DNA from 2 places in the Mycobacterium sp. TH-M106 genome. Region 2 is predicted to be linked to the other one. Evidence: predicted binding sites of a transcription regulator. Region 2 holds the regulator's gene; the other holds the start of a gene.

Region 1 (8,687 bases), on a different contig from region 2:
ATCATTCCGGCCCGCACCAGGAACGGCTCGCAGACTTCCTCCACGGTGGCGGCCTCCTCCCCCACCGCCACCGCCAGCGTCGACACCCCCACCGGACCGCCCCCGAAGCTGCGGGTCAGTGCGGCAAGCACCGCTCGATCCAGCCGGTCCAGGCCGAGTTCGTCGACGTCATAGACCGCCAGCGCGGCCTTGGCGACGTCGCGGGTGATCACCCCGTCGGCGCGCACCTCGGCGAAGTCGCGCACCCGGCGTAGCAGCCGGTTGGCGATCCGCGGTGTGCCCCGGGAGCGCCGGGCGATCTCCGCGCCCGCCTCCTCACCCAACTCGATGCCCAGGATGCCGGCCGAGCGGACCAGCACCCGCTGCAGCTCGGCCGGCTCGTAGAAGTCCAGGTGCGCGGTGAACCCGAACCGGTCGCGCAGCGGTCCGGTCAGCGCCCCCGACCGGGTGGTCGCCCCCACCAGCGTGAACGGCGCCACCTCCAGTGGAATCGACGTCGCACCGGGGCCTTTGCCGACCACCACGTCGACCCGGAAATCTTCCATCGCCAGATACAGCATCTCCTCGGCGGGCCGGGCGATGCGGTGGATCTCGTCGATGAACAGCACGTCGTGTTCGACCAGATTGGACAGCATCGCCGCCAGATCCCCGGCACGTTCCAGCGCCGGGCCGGACGTCACCCGCAGTGGGTTGCCGAGTTCGGCGGCGATGATCATCGCCAGCGACGTCTTGCCCAGCCCGGGCGGGCCCGACAGCAGGATGTGATCCGGTGTGCCGCCGCGGTTCTTGGCGCCCTCGATGACCAGCTGCAGCTGCTCGCGCACCCGCGGTTGGCCGATGAACTCCTCTAGCGAGCGCGGCCGCAGCCCGGCGTCGACGTCGCCCTCGCCGACGGTCAGTGCGGGAGTGACCTGCCGCTCCTCGGGCTCGTCGGTGTCGAACCGGCTCATTTCTTCCCCAACAGGCTCAGCGCGGCCCGCAACGCACTCGACGTGCTGGCCCCGTCGTTGGTCGCCAGCGCCCTGTCGGTGGCTTCTTCGGCCTGCTTGACCGCAAAGCCAAGGCCGACAAGGGCTTCCACCACCGGGCCGCGCACAGCGTGACCATTGGCACCCGTCGGCGCCGCACCCGACGTCGCGATCTTGTCCCGCAACTCCAGCACCATCCGCTCGGCGCCGCGCCTGCCGATCCCCGGCACCCGCGTCAGCGCCGTGACGTCGCCGTCGGCTAATGCCTGGCGCAACGCGTCGGCGTCGTAGACCGCCAGCGTTGCCATCGCGATCTTGGGCCCGATTCCCGACACCCCGATCAACATCGTAAACACGTCGCGCGCATCGGAATCCGGAAAACCGTACAGCGTCATCGAATCCTCGCGCACGATCATCGCGGTGATCAGCCGGGCCTCGACACCGCGCCGCAGCGTGGCCAGCGTCGCGGGAGTAGCGATCACCTTGTAACCCACCCCGGCGGCCTCGATCACCGCGTGGTCCAGCGCGATCTCGAGCACCTCACCGCGCACCGACGCGATCACGTCGCCGCCTTCAGCCGCGCCGCATACTGACGACGCTGTTCGGCGGCCTTGGCTTCCGCGGCGGCCATCCTGGCGATCATCGGCGCCCGCCAGCAGTGACAGATCGCCAGCGCCAACGCATCGGCGGCATCGGCTGGCGCCGGCTTCTGCTGCAGCCCGAGAATTTTCGTGACCATCGTGGTGACCTGTGCCTTGCCGGCTGCACCGTTGCCGGTGACCGCGGCCTTGACCTCGCTGGGCGTGTGGAAGAACACGTCGATGCCGCGTTTCGCCGCCACCAGCGCGATCACCCCGCCGGCCTGGGCGGTGCCCATCACCGTGGACACGTTCTGCTGGGAGAACACCCGCTCGATCGCGATGACGTCCGGGTGATGGGTGTCCAGCCAGTGCTCGACAGTGTCGCTGATCGCCAAGAGGCGCCCCGGTACCGGGTCATCAGACGGAGTGCGCACCACGTCGACATCCAGGGCGACCACCTTCCTGCCCTGCCCGCCTTCGACCACCGACAGGCCGCAACGAGTCAGCCCGGGGTCGACACCCATCACACGCACGTCACGACTCCCTCAACGAGACCGAACGGTTGTTCGATACTTTAGTGGGCGGAACCGACACCACCCGGCAAGACACGCGGATGCCAGCGACTCGGGGTATGACCTTCGCACGCGTCAGTGCACGGTAAAGGGCGGCCGTAGGCCGGGAAACATCGGGAAGTGCCGGACGTTGAGCGTCGCCAACGGCAAGCCCTTGACACCGGCAGTCGCGGCGATCAGGTAGTCGCCGAGCCCGATCCCGGCGTGGCTGCGCCGGTACTGGCGCATCAGCTCGCCTGCCCGCCGGGCGACGATCTCGGTGGCCGGTTCGACGCGGAACGCGGAGAACAACCGCCACACCTCGCGCCGCTCCGCCGACCGCATGCCGCCGACGATTTCGGCGATCGACACCACGCTGACGGCCAGCGTGCCAGCGCGTCGGGTATCGGTGAGCCAATCCCGTGCCGCCGAAGAACCCCGCAGGTGCGCGATCAAGACATCCGAATCGACCAGTGTCACCGCTGCCACATTGTCGCGAGGTGCTTCTCGCGGTCACCGGATCCACGCATGGGAGCTGCCAAGTCACGCAGAGCACCGAATGAATCGGTGATTGCGCAGAGGTCCGCCTCCACGGTACCGTCGGCATCGCCTTCGGCCAGGGCGCGGTCGACCAATCGGCGGATCAACTCCGCGCGGGAGACGCCTTCCTGTTTTGCCAGCCGGTCAAGGCTTTCCGTTTGTTCCTCGTCGAGGTAAATGTTCGTGCGCCGCATACATCACAACATACACCGCATCTCGCCGCTTGCTGAACAGCGACGGCGAGGCTACTCCTCGCCGAGCGCGGCCAGCACCTCGTCGGAGACGTCGACGTTGGTCCACACGTTCTGCACGTCGTCGCTGTCCTCCAGCGCGTCGACCAGCTTGAACACCTTGCGGGCGGCGTCGACGTCCACCGGCACGCTGACCGACGGCTGGAAGCTGGCCTCGGCGGACTCGTAGTCGATGCCAGCGTCGACCAGCGCGGTGCGCACAGCCACCAAATCGCCCGGCTCGGAGATCACCTCGAAGCTGTCGCCCAGGTCGTTGACGTCCTCGGCGCCGGCGTCGAGCACAGCCGCCAGCACGTCGTCCTCGCTCAGCCCGTCCTTCTCCAGCGTCACCGTCCCCTTGCGGGTGAACAGGTAGGACACCGAGCCCGGGTCGGCCATGGTACCGCCGTTACGGGTCATCGCAATGCGCACCTCGCTGGCGGCGCGGTTACGGTTGTCGGTCAGGCACTCGATCAGCACCGCCACCCCGTTGGGCGCATACCCCTCGTAGGTGATGGCCTGGTATTCCGCACCCCCGGCCTCCTCGCCCGCGCCGCGTTTGCGGGCCCGCTCGATGTTGTCGTTGGGCACCGAGTTCTTCTTGGCCTTTTGGATGGCGTCATAAAGCGTCGGGTTGCCCGCCGGATCGCCGCCGCCGACCCGCGCCGCGACTTCGATGTTCTTGATCAGCCGGGCGAAGTTCTTGCCCCGGCGGGCGTCGATGACGGCCTTCTTGTGCTTGGTGGTGGCCCACTTGGAGTGGCCGCTCATGTTCCTACTGCCTCTTCTGTTGCTCTGCTGCTGCTCCGACGTCTCGCGCGACAGTCTACGCGGAGGCGCCAACGCCTTTCGTCGCCGTCAGCCCAGGCCTCGCTCACCTGCCAGCCCGCGGCGTCCCCTGGCCCGGCGCGAAGAACCCCGGAGCCCACTGCTCAAGCAGTGCCGCGTAGTTCACCCGGGCGTCAAGCTGAACGGCGACTCCTATCAGGCCGCCGAGCGTGCGCAGCAACATGACGTAGCCGGGTGGCACGGTCAACTGCCGGGCAACCTTGAACCGGTCGCCGAATCCCTCCCCGAACGGATCGGAGGTGGCCAGGGCCGTCTTCTGGAACCACCTGCGGGTGAAGTGAAACTCACCGGACCGCAGTGGGTCGACATAGGCCCAGAGCGGTTTGATGTATTCCACCACCTGCTCGGCGGTCAGGTCGTAGTCGGCTGGCATGAAGCCGAGTTTCTTCAACAGCCGGATCACTTCGTCCCACTGTTCGTCACGCGCCCAGCACAGCAGTTCGCCGAAGTCGGCGGGGAAGCCGCCGGGATGCTCGGAGACGGCGCCGAAATCGACGACTCCCAGCCGCCCGTCCGCCAGCATCGTGAAATTGCCCGGATGCGGGTCGGCGTGCAACAGGCCAGCCCGCACGGGTGAACTGATCGCGAACTCGAGAAGCAAGGCGCACATAGCGTTTCGCTCGTCCTGGGTACCCTCGGCGATGATCCTGGAGAGGCGCCGGCCCTCTGCCCACTCTGCGACGATGACCTTCGGTGCGCTGGCGATCACTGCCGGTACGTAGAACTTCTGGTCGCCGGCAAAGGCTTTCGCGAAGCTACGCTGATAGTCGGCCTCCTGTCGGTAGTCCAGCTCGGCTTCCACCCGCTCGCTGACTTCGGCAACGAGTCGGTCTACGTCCAATCGCGGCGCAATCTGGTCGATGACCCAGGTAAACCGCTGTATCAGTTTGAGATCGGCCCGCAGTGCCTCGTCGGCGCCTGGATATTGAATCTTGACGGCAACCTCGCGTCCGTCTTTCCAAACGCCTTTGTGCACCTGGCCGATGCTCGCCGATGCGATGGGATCATCGTCGAAGGACCGGAAGCGTTCCCGCCATTTGGTGCCGAGTTGGCCGTCGAGCACCCGGTGCACCTTTGCCACCGGCAGCGGTGGAGCTTCGCTTTGCAGCTTGACCAACGCCTCGCGAAACGGATCGGCGAATTGCGGCGGTATCGCTGCCTCCATCACCGACAGCGCCTGGCCGACCTTCATCGCGCCGCCCTTGAGTTCGCCCAGCACCCGGAACAGCTCGTCTGCCGCTTTGGCCAGCAGCTCGGCGTTGACCTCTTCTTTGGACTTGCCGGTCATCCGCTTGCCGACACCCAGTGCGGCGCGGCCGGCCGCTCCAGCCGGAAGACTTGCCAGCTTTACGACGCGCCGCAATCCACCGCGCGCGATGTCAGTCATGGTCACATCATGCCCGGCGGGCGCCACAGCGGCAGCGATTCACGCCCGGTCAGTGGCGATGTCGACGAACAGCCGGTGGATGCGGCCGTCGTCGGTCATCTCCGGGTGAAACGACGTGGCCAGCACCTGACCCTGCCGCACCGCTACCGCGTGCCCGGCAGCACTAGCCAGCACCTGGACGCCGGAACCGACCCGTTCCACCCACGGCGCCCGGATGAACACCGCGTGCACCGGGTCGTCGAAACCGGCGAACACGACGTCGCCTTCGAAGGAGTCCACTTGGCGGCCGAATGCGTTGCGCCGCACTGTCATATCGATGCCACCCAGCGGGACGGCCACACGGCCGCCCTCGCCGGCGTCCAGGATCTCGGTGGCCAGCAGGATCATCCCGGCGCACGCCCCGTAGGCCGGCATCCCGTCGCCCAGCCGCTCCCGCAGCGGCTCCAGCAACTCCAGTTCCTGCAGCAGGTGGCTCATCGTGGTCGATTCGCCACCGGGAATCACCAGCGCGTCAACGGTGTCCAGTTCACAGCGGCGGCGCACCGGCACTGGATCGGCACCGGCGGCCCGCACCGCGGCGAGGTGTTCCCGAATGTCGCCCTGCAGCGCCAGCACCCCGACACGAAGCTGGGTCACTGCGCCGCTCCTCAGCATCGCTTCGTCCCCCGCAAGCGGGAGGTACCCGCTCTGCATCGTCGCCCGCGCGGTCACTTGGGGGCGAGCCGGTAGCGGGTCAGGCCCTCCTGCATCACCGCCGCGACCATATCGCCGCGGCGGTTGTACATCTTGCCCTGGCACAGCGCCCGCCCGCCGCCCGCCGACGGTGACGACTGGTTGTACAGCAGCCATTCGTCGGCGCGAAAGGGCCGCAGAAACCACATCGCGTGGTCCAGGGACGCCACCTGCAGCCTGTCCTGTTCGCCGAGGTGGATCGACCACGAGCTGCCCAGCAGGGTCAGGTCGCTGATGTAGGCCAGCGCGCAGATGTGCAGCACCGGGTCGTCGGGCAGCGGGCCGCGGTGGCGAAACCACACCTGCTGCTCGGCGACCTTGCCGGGAAAGTGCGGCAGCTGATCTCGGGACACCCGGCGCAGGTCCCACTCCTCGAATTCCTTGAAGCCCTCGTCGTCGAAGGCGACCACGCTGTTGATATCCGGGATGTCGTCCGGGGCGGGCGCCGGTGGCATCGCGTCCTGATGGTCGATGCCGTCCTGGGTTACCTGAAACGACGCCTGCATGTGGAAGATGGATTCGCCGTGCTGCACCGCGCTGACCCGCCGGGTGCAGAACGAACCCCCGTCGCGGACCCGTTCAACCAGAAAGACGGTGGGCGCCAACGGGTCTCCAGGCCGCAGAAAGTATCCGTGCAGGGAATGGACCCGGTAACGCGGGTCCACCGTGCGCACCGCCGACACCAGCGACTGCCCGGCCACGCGCCCGCCGAAGGAGCGGTTGCGGTTCCCGGGAGCTTCGTTGACGACGGTGCTTCGGAAGATGTTGATCTCGAGTTGTTCCAGGTCGAGGATCTCTTCGATCGCCACGGGACGTTTTTACCAGCCGCGCTGGGCGAGCCGATCCGGCGCCGCGATCTCCTCGACGTTGATGCCGACCATGGCCTCACCCAGTCCACGCGACACCCGGGCCAGCACGTCGGGGTCGTCGTAGAAGGTGGTGGCTTTGACGATGGCGGCGGCCCGGGCCGCCGGGTCGCCGGATTTGAAGATGCCGGAGCCGACGAACACCCCCTCGGCGCCGAGTTGCATCATCATCGCGGCGTCGGCCGGAGTGGCGATACCGCCCGCGGTGAATAACGTCACCGGCAGCTTGCCGGCCCGCGCGACCTCGGCGACCAGCTCGTAGGGCGCCTGCAGCGTTTTGGCCGCGACGTAGAGCTCGTCGTCACCCAGGCTGCCCAGCCTGCGAATCTCACCGCCGATGGCCCGCATGTGGGTGGTGGCGTTGGAAACGTCGCCGGTGCCGGCCTCGCCTTTGGAGCGGATCATCGCTGCGCCCTCGGTGATCCGCCGCAGCGCCTCGCCGAGGTTGGTCGCCCCGCACACGAACGGCACGGTGAACTGCCACTTGTCGATGTGGTGGGTGTAATCGGCCGGGGTGAGCACCTCGGACTCGTCGATGTAGTCCACACCCAGGCTCTGCAAGATCTGCGCCTCGACGAAATGCCCGATGCGGACCTTGGCCATCACCGGGATGGAGACCGCGGCGATGATGCCCTCGATCATGTCCGGGTCGCTCATCCGCGACACCCCGCCCTGCGCACGGATGTCGGCGGGCACCCGCTCCAGCGCCATCACCGCGACGGCGCCGGCGCCCTCGGCGATGCGGGCCTGCTCGGGGGTGACGACGTCCATGATGACGCCGCCCTTGAGCATCTCCGCCATGCCGCGCTTGACCCGGGCGGTTCCGGTCTGCCCGTTGCCGCTGTCCACCGCTGACTCTCCTTCGATCGGTATTCGCTCAGTCTAGTTGCCGGCTAACCCGCACCGGCTCCGGGCGCGAGTCGGGTGGCAGCCAACCGGGCCGCCCGAAGATGTAGCCGAGCCGATCACGCAGCCGCGCTGCCGAGTGGACATCCCGGGCGATCGCCAGGTATTCATGGGTCTGCAGGGCCCAGATGTTGAACGTGGTGACCTGCTGGGTCAATCCGTAGTGCGGGCGGAACAGCTCGGGCTGGAATGTGCCCAAGATGCGATCCCAGATGATCAGGATCCCCCCGTAGTTCTTGTCCAGGTATTCGGGGTCCATGCCGTGGTGCACTCGGTGGTGCGACGGCGTGTTGAAGACGAACTCGAACCACCGGGGCAGTTTGTCGATGCGTTCGGTGTGCACCCAGAACTGGTAAATCAGGTTCACCGAGAAGCCGGCGAACACCATCCACGGTGGAACGCCCAACAGCGGCAATGGAATCCACATCAGGATCTCACCGCTGTTGTTCCACTTCTGCCGCAGCGCGGTGGCGAAGTTGAAGTACTGGCTGGAGTGATGCGCTTGATGCGTTGCCCAGATCAACCGAACCCGGTGAGCGATACGGTGATAGGTGTAGTAGAGCAGGTCGATGCCCAGGATTGCGATGACCCAGGTGTACCAATCGGTCGCCGGCAGATGCCACGGTGCCAGATAGGCGTAGATCGCGGCATAACCGAGCAGCGCCACGAATTTCCACCCGGCGGTGGTGGCTACCGAGACCAGTCCCATGGAAACGCTCGCCCAGGCATCCCGGGCGAGGTAGGCGCCGGCCGGGCGGGCCGCTTGGTCTGCGGCGCGATCGATGCGTTCAAGCTTGCGAGCTGCCGTCCACTCCAGAATCAAAAGCAGCAGGAAAAACGGGATGGCGAAAAAGACCGGGTCCCGCATCGCCGGGGGTAGGGCGGAGAAAAGGCCCGCCATCACAGCCACGCTAAACACCTCCGTTGCGAGTCTAAAGGGATCCGGACCGGGCATCGCGACGATCCTGGCCTCCCCGGGCGCGAGCATGCGCAAAATCGCACTAGCAGGGCATCCGCCGTGCGACTCTGCGCATGCTCGCGCACAAACGGTCAGCGGATAGGCTGCGGCTGTGGGGC
Region 2 (8,687 bases):
TGCCCCACTACCTGGCCCAGACCGACTACCCGGAGGCTGCTCAGGTGTTGTTGGAGCAGGTGGCCAAAACCGGGTCGCTGCAACTGCCGCTGACGGAGCTGAGCGACGGGGCGGCCCAGATTCGGATCAAGATCGACGAGCAGGTCGAGGCCAGCGCCGAGGTGGCGCAGGTGGTCGCCGCACTGGAGCGCCAGTACGACGCGTTCGTCGCGGCTCAGGAGAACCGGTCGCTGTTGTCCCGCGAAGAGGACCTGCCCAGCGGGGATGAGATCGGCGCCGAGTTTGAGCGGTTCTTGGCCCAGCAGGCAAGAAAAGAGGCCGGCGGTGACGACTCAGCCTGATCGACAGCCCCACGATACGAAGGTCACTTCCGCAAACTCACCCGAACACCCGGTGCCGCAGTTGCGGGTCCGCACCATCAATGGCCGTCGGCGGGCCTACCGGATCGCCGGTACCGGCCCGGTCGTGCTGCTCATCCACGGGATCGGGGACAACTCCACCACCTGGGCGAGTGTGCAGGCCCGGCTGGCGGAGAGGTTCACGGTGATTGCGCCGGACCTGTTGGGCCACGGGCAGTCGGGGAAACCGAGCGGCGCGGACTATTCGGTGGCCGCGTCTGCCAACCGGATGCGGGATCTGCTTCGCGTCCTCGACATCGACCGGGTCACGGTAATCGGCCACTCACTCGGCGGCGGGGTAGCGATGCAGTTCGCCTACCAGTTCCCGCAGCTGGTCGAACGGCTGGTCCTGGTCGGGACGGGGGGAGTCACCAAGGATATCAACTTCTTCCTGCGCTTTGCCTCGCTGCCGCTGGGCGGCGAGGCGTTGGCATTGCTGCGGTTGCCGATGGTGCTGCCGGCGCTGAAACTCGCCGGACGGGCAGCGGGCCTGGTTTTCGGCTCGACTCGGGTGGGGCACGACCTTCCCGACATGCTTCGGGTGCTGGCCGCCCTGCCCGAGCGTGACGCACTGTTGGCATTCACCCGCACATTACGGGCAGTGGTGGACTGGCACGGCCAGGTGATCAGCATGCTGAACCGCTGCTATCTGACGGAATCCGTTCCGGTACAAATCATCTGGGGTAAACACGACACAGTCGTCCCGGTTCGCCACGCCTGGGTGGCACATGACGCGATGCCCGGCTCGTGGCTGGAGGTTTTCGACGGCTCGGGGCACTTCCCGTTTCACGATGACCCGGACCGCTTCGTCGACGTCGTCGAAAACTTCATCGACAGCACCGAACCCGCCGAATATGACGACACCACACTGCGGGAGTTGCTGCGGATCGGCAATTGCGAACACGCGATCTCGGAACGGAGAGCACCCCAGCCGGGATCGCGCCGCGTTGTCGCCGGGTAAGTGAGGATCGATTAGACCGTTCGCCGCAGCACGGCGGTGAGATGGTTTTGCGGGGTTTGACCCACTGCGCCCATCTCCAGCGTGTACGACAGCTCGTCGCCGTGGAGGTGATACGAACGCCCCAGCACTGTCACCTCTTTGGCGGTCGGTGTCAAGCCGATCGTGGTGGCGCTCAGTTCGATCTCGATCTGCTCCCCGGTCCGCGAATAGCCGCCCACCTGAATTTCGGTGATGCCGCTGGGATGCGCGAGCACCCATTCGACCCGACCAGGTTGGGGCACACGCAGATATCCCGTCTCGGCGTGTAACGGCGTGCCGTCAGTGGTCGCCCTGGTCTTCTGACCGTAGACCAGGAACGGCTTGCCGACATGGGAGAAAACCACCTCTTCGAGATAGTCGAAAGGCTCGATCGTCGGGTATTTGCCCGAGCCGCGGCCGGTCCACGTAGCCAGCAGCGGTGCCAGCTCCTCAAGGTTGGGGTGCAGATCGGGCAACACGGTGCCAGCCTACCTATTTGTGGGCCCGCATCAGGTGGGCGTGGACACGCCGCGGTGCGCCCGCAACGCCTCGATCTCTCGCTCGAAATCATCCGCTGACGAGAATGACCGGTACACCGAGGCGAACCGCAGGTAAGCCACCTCGTCGAGTTCCCGCAGCGGTCCCAGGATCGCCAACCCCACCTCGTTGCTGGGAACCTCCGGCGAGCCGGCGGCGCGCACGGTGTCCTCCACCTGTTGAGCCAACAGGTTCAGCGCGTCATCATCGACCTGCCGGCCCTGACACGCCCGGCGCACTCCGCTGACGACTTTCTCCCGGCTGAATGGCTCGGTGACTCCGCTGCGTTTGACCACCGCCAGCACAGCGGTCTCCACGGTGGTGAACCGCCGGCCGCACTCCGGACACGACCGGCGCCGACGGATCGCCTGGCCCTCATCGGTTTCGCGGGAGTCGACCACCCGGGAATCAGGGTGACGGCAAAACGGGCAGTGCATGGCCGCTCCTTCGCCGCACCGGGAAGCGGATGCTTCCGGCAACTGGGACAACAGTGAGCGTACCTGCGAGGGTACGGTGCAGCGAGGCGGCGGCGGTGGGGCCGCCGGACGAAGTGCGGACGAAATGCCGTGCCCACCTGCGCCGGCAGATGATCGGAGTTGGCCGGACACGCTGCGCTCAACCGATCGGTGCGATCAGGATCTGGCCGGCTTCCAGCGCCACCGAGTCCAGCCGGTTGAGTTCGCGGATGCGATCCACCACCTCGCCGGTCGGCGCGTCCGGCGCAACCCTTGCCGCCAGGTGCTGCAGGCTCTCCCCGGTCTGTACTCGCACCACGCCCAGCTGCTGGGGTACTGCGGCTCGGGTACCAGCGCTACCGGCAGCCACCCCACCGAAGTGCGCCAGCACACCCAACCACACCGTGGTCAGGGCGGCCCCCAACGCGAGCGCGACGGTGGTCACCGGGGTGATGGCCCTGAGCGGAAGTGGCCGGTGCGGTGCTCGAGACATCAGCACCCCGGTGCCCCGGTAGCGTGTTCGCGCAGCGCCCGGTCGTGACCGCACCGGCCGGGCACGACGCGCCCGGTCCATGCCCCGGTCGCCGTGATGTTCCCGAACCTGTCCGGACGCCGCTCGCGTAACCGGTGGAACCATCTCGATGAGCCTCATGCTCGTCTCCTCCATCCTGATCGCCATCCGATCTTCATCGCTCCCATGTTCGAACTATAGTCGATCCTTTGTTCGAGTGTCGAACGTGTAGGCGATACTGGCGGTTCGCGGCTGACTTTAGACCCGCGCACCGACAACCGCGGTCGTCGCCGCGACACGCCTCGAACAGGTGTTTGATCATCTGCGGGAAAGCGACTACATTCGATCCCATGATCGACACCAGCAACGACTCAGCAACCGGTACGCGACGCGCCGCCCCGAAACGGCTACCGGCATCGGACCCGACGTTGACCGTCCGACAGCGCACCATCCTGGACGTGATCCGTGCTTCGGTGACCGAGCGCGGCTACCCGCCCAGCATCCGGGAGATCGGCGACGCTGTTGGGCTGACCTCGACATCGTCGGTCGCCCACCAGCTGCGCACACTGGAACGCAAGGGCTACCTGCGCCGTGACCCGAACCGTCCTCGCGCGGTCGACGTGCGCCCACCCAAGAGCACCCTCGACGGCGCGCCCGCCGCGCCGGTGACCGAAGCCGGCTCGGAAGCCGGTGTCGACTCCCCACCCGAACCCGCGTTCGTCCCCGTCCTCGGACGCATTGCCGCTGGTGGCCCGATCCTGGCCGAGGAAGCCGTCGAGGACGTTTTCCCGCTCCCCCGTGAACTGGTCGGTGAGGGTGCACTGTTTCTGCTGAAAGTGGCCGGTGAATCGATGGTCGACGCGGCGATCTGCGACGGTGACTGGGTGGTGGTACGGCAGCAGAACGTCGCCGACAACGGCGACATCGTGGCCGCCATGATCGACGGCGAGGCCACCGTCAAGACCTTCAAGCGCACCGGCGGCCAGGTCTGGTTGATGCCGCATAATCCGGCCTTCGACCCGATCCAGGGCAACGACGCTACGGTGCTCGGCAAGGTGGTCACGGTACTGCGCAAAATCTGACGGGCCTGATGAACCCGCTGGAGTCGCTAGGAGCCCGCCATGTCAAACCCGCCGTGCCCGCCTTTTGACGAGCACTCCGCCCGGCTGAAGGTGCAGGCCGCCGAGGACGCCTGGAACACCCGCGACCCTGAACGGGTTACCCAGGCTTATACCGAGGACTCGGTGTGGCGCAACCGCGACGAATTCCTTACCGGACGTGCGCAGATCGCGGAGTTCCTGCGCCGCAAGTGGGCACGCGAGCTGGACTACGCGCTGCGCAAGGAGATGTGGTGCTGCCACGGCAACCGGATTGCGGTGCGCTATCAGTACGAGAGCCGCGACCCCAGCGGACAGTGGTGGCGCAGCTACGGCAACGAACTGTGGGAGTTCACTGACGACGGTCGGATGAGCCGCCGCGAATCCAGCATCAACGACATCCCGATCGCCGAAGACCAGCGGCGCATCTTCGGAGTTCGCCCCGACACCGAGCGGGAACTGACGCTGCCCCTGAGTTGACGTACCGAGCCTTACCGAGCCTTACCGAGCCTTGACGAAGCCGTTTTGCTGGGCGGCTTCTTCGCTGGCGAACCAGATTTCGGCAAGCGTGTCGTCATACAGGGCGTTTTCGGCCGTGTAATAGAGGCCGGAGCCGATGTTGGCCTTCACCGGATACCCCGACGGTGCCTGGTACGGGTCGTCCAGTGGAAGATGCATCACCGGATGCGCCGGCGCTCCGGACCGGGGAACACCCGGCCCCGAACCGGTATCCGCCTCGAAGCCCGAGTGGGTCACCGCGGCGTGTCGTCCGGTGCCGAATTGTTCGTCTGACGGTATGCGGGTGGGCGCGGTGTCCACGTCATCGGACTCTTCGACCTCGGTTGCCAGGTCGGTGGCCAGGCCGGCCGCCCAGTCCCTGCCCGGCTCCAGATCCGCGCCGGATGACGGGCCGGCGGGTGGCTCGCCATACCGGCTCGGCAATCGCACGCTGACGTCGGGGCCGCCGTGAGCCCTCGACCACTGCTCGTCTTCGCCGGCGTCAGCGTAGGCCCGCCCGGCCGCATCGGCCCCGCCGGCCCGAACCCCGGGCCGATGTCGCCGACGCCACCATAACGCCGCCCACGCCAGCGCGGCCAGTGCGGCTGGCCCGGCCACTGCGGCCGCCAGCCACCACCAGTGCCAGGGCAATCCATGGGCCGCGCCGGTCGCCGTGGCCGAGCTGCTCGCGTTCGGCACCCCAGGTATCTGCAGACCGGAGAGCAGTGTGGCCAGGTCGGCCGGCTCGGTGCTGAACGTGTTGGTCTTGCTGTTCCACGAGATTTTGCCACCGGTGAACTTCTGCGACACCACGTCGCCTTCGACGGTCTGATCGCCGACCGGCGCGCCGAGCTTACCCGCCGCACCGCCCAGCTTGTCCCAGGCCGCCTGCATGGCGCTGCGCACCACGAAGGCGCCGTGGTCGGGGGTGAAGAAGATCACCGGTTCGCCGGCACCGGAGAACCTGCTGATGCGGCTGCCCGGAATGCCGCCGTCGGCCTCATTGGCCACCGGGAAGCCCAGGTCGCTGCCGACCGGCCCGCCCAGCGACTCATACTTGGCCAGAATGTCGCCTTCGACGGCACCCGCCCCGGTGGCCGGGCTGAAGTAGACTTTGCCGCCGGTGAAGTCCTGCCCGACACCGTCGTTGCCGACCTGATACTGGTTGCCCTGTCTGGCGCCCAGCGGGCCGGCGGCTCCGCCGGTGGCGCGCCAGGCCTGATTGATGGCCGCTGTCGGGTCGACCGGGATCTGCAGGTCGGCCAGCTGCGCAGCCAGCTCCGGCGGCACGGTGGTGAATGTCCTGGTCTTGCTGTTCCAGGACAGCTGGCCGGCGCTGAACTTCTGCGTGACGACCTCGCCGTGACTGCCGCCGTAGCTTTCGTCGTCAACCGGGACGCCCAGCGCCCCGGTCGAACTGCCGAGCTTGTCCCAGCCGGCGTTGATCGGGCCGCGTACCACGTGCGCGCCGTGCTCGGGGGTGTAGAAGATCACCGGGTGATCGGTGTCGGAGGATCCCGACAAGATCGTGACCCGGCTGTCCGGGCTGACCAACCCGGGAACCTCGTCTGTGTTGGGGAATCCCAGGTCGCTGTTGGCCGGACCGCCCAGCGACTCGTATTTGTCGAGGATGGCACCGTACATCGCCCGGGCACCGGTCTCCGGGGTGAAGAATATCTTGCCGCCGGCGAAGTTCTGGGCGAAACCGCCACCGACCGGATACACATCCCCGTGCGGGCTGCCCAGCGGTGACGTCGCTCCGCCGGCCGCCTCCCAGGTGGCGGTGATTGCGTCGTAAGCGTCGGTCTCCGGCGACGCCGCCGCGGTCGGCGTGCACAGCACGGCGCCGACCAAGGCCGTCGCCAACGCCAGACCGATCGCCACTCGCGTCGCGGTCTTCCGTAACGGACCTCGTCGCCCAGTCACCAAGCCTCCCCGGTCATACCCAATTTCGTCACTATTTCCGCTATAGACGCTATAGAGTTTGCTCCAACGAATGGCAATTGCGAAGCCACATCAACAAGATTACGGAAACGGATACGCGCCTGATGCCGAATTGATACCCAACCACGTCCCCGAGCAGCCCAGGTCACCCGGCATCAAACACCCAGGCTGCGGCCGATGATCTCCTTCATGATCTCGGTGGTGCCACCATAAATCGTCTGCACCCGCGAATCCAGGTACGCACGCGCGATCGGATATTCCCGCATGTAGCCGTAGCCGCCGTGCAACTGTAGGCACCGATCGATCAACCGCACCTGGGCTTCGCTGGCGTACCATTTGGCCATCGCGGCCTGCTCGACCGTCAGCTTCTCGTCAAGGTGCAGGCGGATGAATTCGTCGACCATGATGCGCACCATGGTCGCCTCGGTAGCCAGCTCGGCTAGCAGGAACCGGCTGTTCTGAAAACTGCCAATCGGCCTGCCGAACGCCGTGCGCTCCTTGGCGTAGGCGATGGTCTGCTCCAGCACCGTCTCCATCGCCGCCGCGGCCATGATGGCAATCGAGATCCGCTCTTGGGGCAGGTTCTGCATCAGGTAGATGAACCCCATGCCCTCCGCGCCGAGCAAGTTCTCGGCCGGAACCTCGACGTCGACGAACGACAACTCCGCGGTGTCCTGGGCATCCAACCCGATCTTGTCCAGGTGGCGGCCGCGCTCGAAGCCCGCCATGCCGCGTTCGACGACCAGCAGTGAGAAGCCCTGAGCACCTTTCTCGGGGCCGGTCTGCGCGACCACGATCACGAGATCGGAGTGGATGCCGTTGGTGATGAACGTCTTCGACCCGTTGAGGACGTAGTGGTCGCCGTCTTTGACGGCGCGGGTTTTGATGCCCTGCAGATCGCTGCCTGTGCCGGGCTCGGTCATGGCGATCGCCGTGATCAACTCGCCGGTACAGAATTTCGGCAGCCAGCGCTGCTTCTGTTCCTCGCTGGCCAGCCGTAGCAGGTAGGGGGCGACTACGTCGTTGTGCAGCCCGAAGCCGATGCCACTGTAGCGGCCGGCGGCGGTCTCCTCGGTGATGATCGTGTTGTAACGGAAGTCGGGGTTGCCGCCGCCACCGTATTCCTCCGGCACAGCCATACCCAGGAAGCCCTGCTTGCCGGCCTCCAGCCAGACACCACGGTCGACGATCTTGTCCCTCTCCCAGTCGCCGTGAAACGGGGCGACGTGACGGTCCAGAAACGCCCGGTAGGACTCGCGGAACAGCTGGTGCTCAGGCTCGAAGAGCGTGCGCTGGTATTTGACGGCCTGCGTGTTGGTAGTGCCCATGAATCACCTCCGGCGGATGGGGAATGTGCCGCCTAACCTATACCGACCGGATGGTTGGTCGGACTGGACGGCACGTTTTCTGGCGGTTTTCGGCTCGGGAAGGCGAAGGCCGAATGGCCCCGAATGGCCCCGAATGGCCCCGAATGGCCCCGTCGACCGCGAGGCGATCGTGATCGGCATGGTGCGAGCGCAATGTCGGGAGGGACAGTGGCCCGGGCCACCGGTGGTGCCGGCGGGTTGTTGTCGAGGGCGACTGACACCGACCGTGGCCGATCGGTTGTGGATAAGCGAATTCATCGCCGGCCTGCCGGCGGTAGGATCGCGATCATGCCATCGGATGATCTGGAACCCCGAGTGTCTGCGCTGGAAACGCAGGTCCACAAGCTCAACGAGCGGGTACGGGCCAGCGAACAAGACGCTGTTGCAGCACGGATCCTGGCCGGCGCCGCCGACCGCGACACGGCGGAGTTCCGCAGCGGGCTGCACGATTTCCGCATAGAGTTTCGCGGCGAGCTTCACGGTATCCGCACCGAGTTCCATACCGAATTACGCGATTTCCGCCAAGCCACGGCCGGCAGTTTCAACGCACTGCGCACGGACCTGACCGACCTACGCAAATACGTCGATGCCCGCTTCGACCGGATCGACGGCCGCTTCGACCACATGGACAGCCGCTTCAACCAGATGGACAGCCGCTTCAATCAGGTCGACAACGGGTTCCTCGAGATACGTGGCAAGCTGGACGCCACCACAGCCGGCCTGCACCGCGTGGTCGAACTCTTGGAGCGACGCAGTCCCGATCAGGACTGACCCAAGCGCGTCCCGTCTCGAACCGTCCCGCGCGGCTACGATGTCGCCTGACCGCCGTTCGTCGAGAACTCCCGCAGGCTGGCGGCCAGCGCCGCCGGGACCCGCGCGCGAACCCGGGTGCCCTCTGCCT

Evidence for each region. Region 2 encodes LexA, which represses DNA repair genes until DNA is damaged. Its sites were predicted from a motif close to CGAACANNTGTTCG; they were not measured.
Region 1: a site for LexA is predicted at 2,105-2,118, ahead of ruvC (crossover junction endodeoxyribonuclease RuvC). Genes of this name have one in related genera too.

What each region holds. Positions count from the first base shown of each region.
Region 1 is NZ_JBYCLE010000322.1:819-9,505, forward strand. It holds gene ruvB (Holliday junction branch migration DNA helicase RuvB) at 1-950, opposite strand, end outside; gene ruvA (Holliday junction branch migration protein RuvA) at 947-1,531, opposite strand; gene ruvC (crossover junction endodeoxyribonuclease RuvC) at 1,528-2,082, opposite strand; gene AC2VOP_RS11235 (PIN domain-containing protein) at 2,197-2,580, opposite strand; gene AC2VOP_RS11240 (ribbon-helix-helix domain-containing protein) at 2,577-2,834, opposite strand; gene AC2VOP_RS11245 (YebC/PmpR family DNA-binding transcriptional regulator) at 2,886-3,641, opposite strand; gene AC2VOP_RS11250 (ABC1 kinase family protein) at 3,745-5,106, opposite strand; gene pdxT (pyridoxal 5'-phosphate synthase glutaminase subunit PdxT) at 5,146-5,742, opposite strand; gene tesB (acyl-CoA thioesterase II) at 5,814-6,647, opposite strand; gene pdxS (pyridoxal 5'-phosphate synthase lyase subunit PdxS) at 6,657-7,553, opposite strand; gene AC2VOP_RS11270 (sterol desaturase family protein) at 7,582-8,511, opposite strand; partial or broken gene AC2VOP_RS11275 (NUDIX domain-containing protein) at 8,661-8,687, opposite strand, start outside.
Region 2 is NZ_JBYCLE010000001.1:1,755-10,441, reverse strand. It holds gene AC2VOP_RS00060 (proteasome assembly chaperone family protein) at 1-341, shown strand, start outside; gene AC2VOP_RS00055 (alpha/beta fold hydrolase) at 394-1,359, shown strand; gene AC2VOP_RS00050 (peroxynitrite isomerase) at 1,371-1,856, opposite strand; gene nrdR (transcriptional regulator NrdR) at 1,887-2,351, opposite strand; gene AC2VOP_RS00040 (LysM peptidoglycan-binding domain-containing protein) at 2,530-3,021, opposite strand; gene lexA (transcriptional repressor LexA) at 3,234-3,962, shown strand; gene AC2VOP_RS00030 (nuclear transport factor 2 family protein) at 4,002-4,457, shown strand; gene AC2VOP_RS00025 (LGFP repeat-containing protein) at 4,479-6,401, opposite strand; gene AC2VOP_RS00020 (acyl-CoA dehydrogenase family protein) at 6,575-7,747, opposite strand; gene AC2VOP_RS00015 (hypothetical protein) at 8,075-8,557, shown strand; gene hflX (GTPase HflX) at 8,593-8,687, opposite strand, start outside.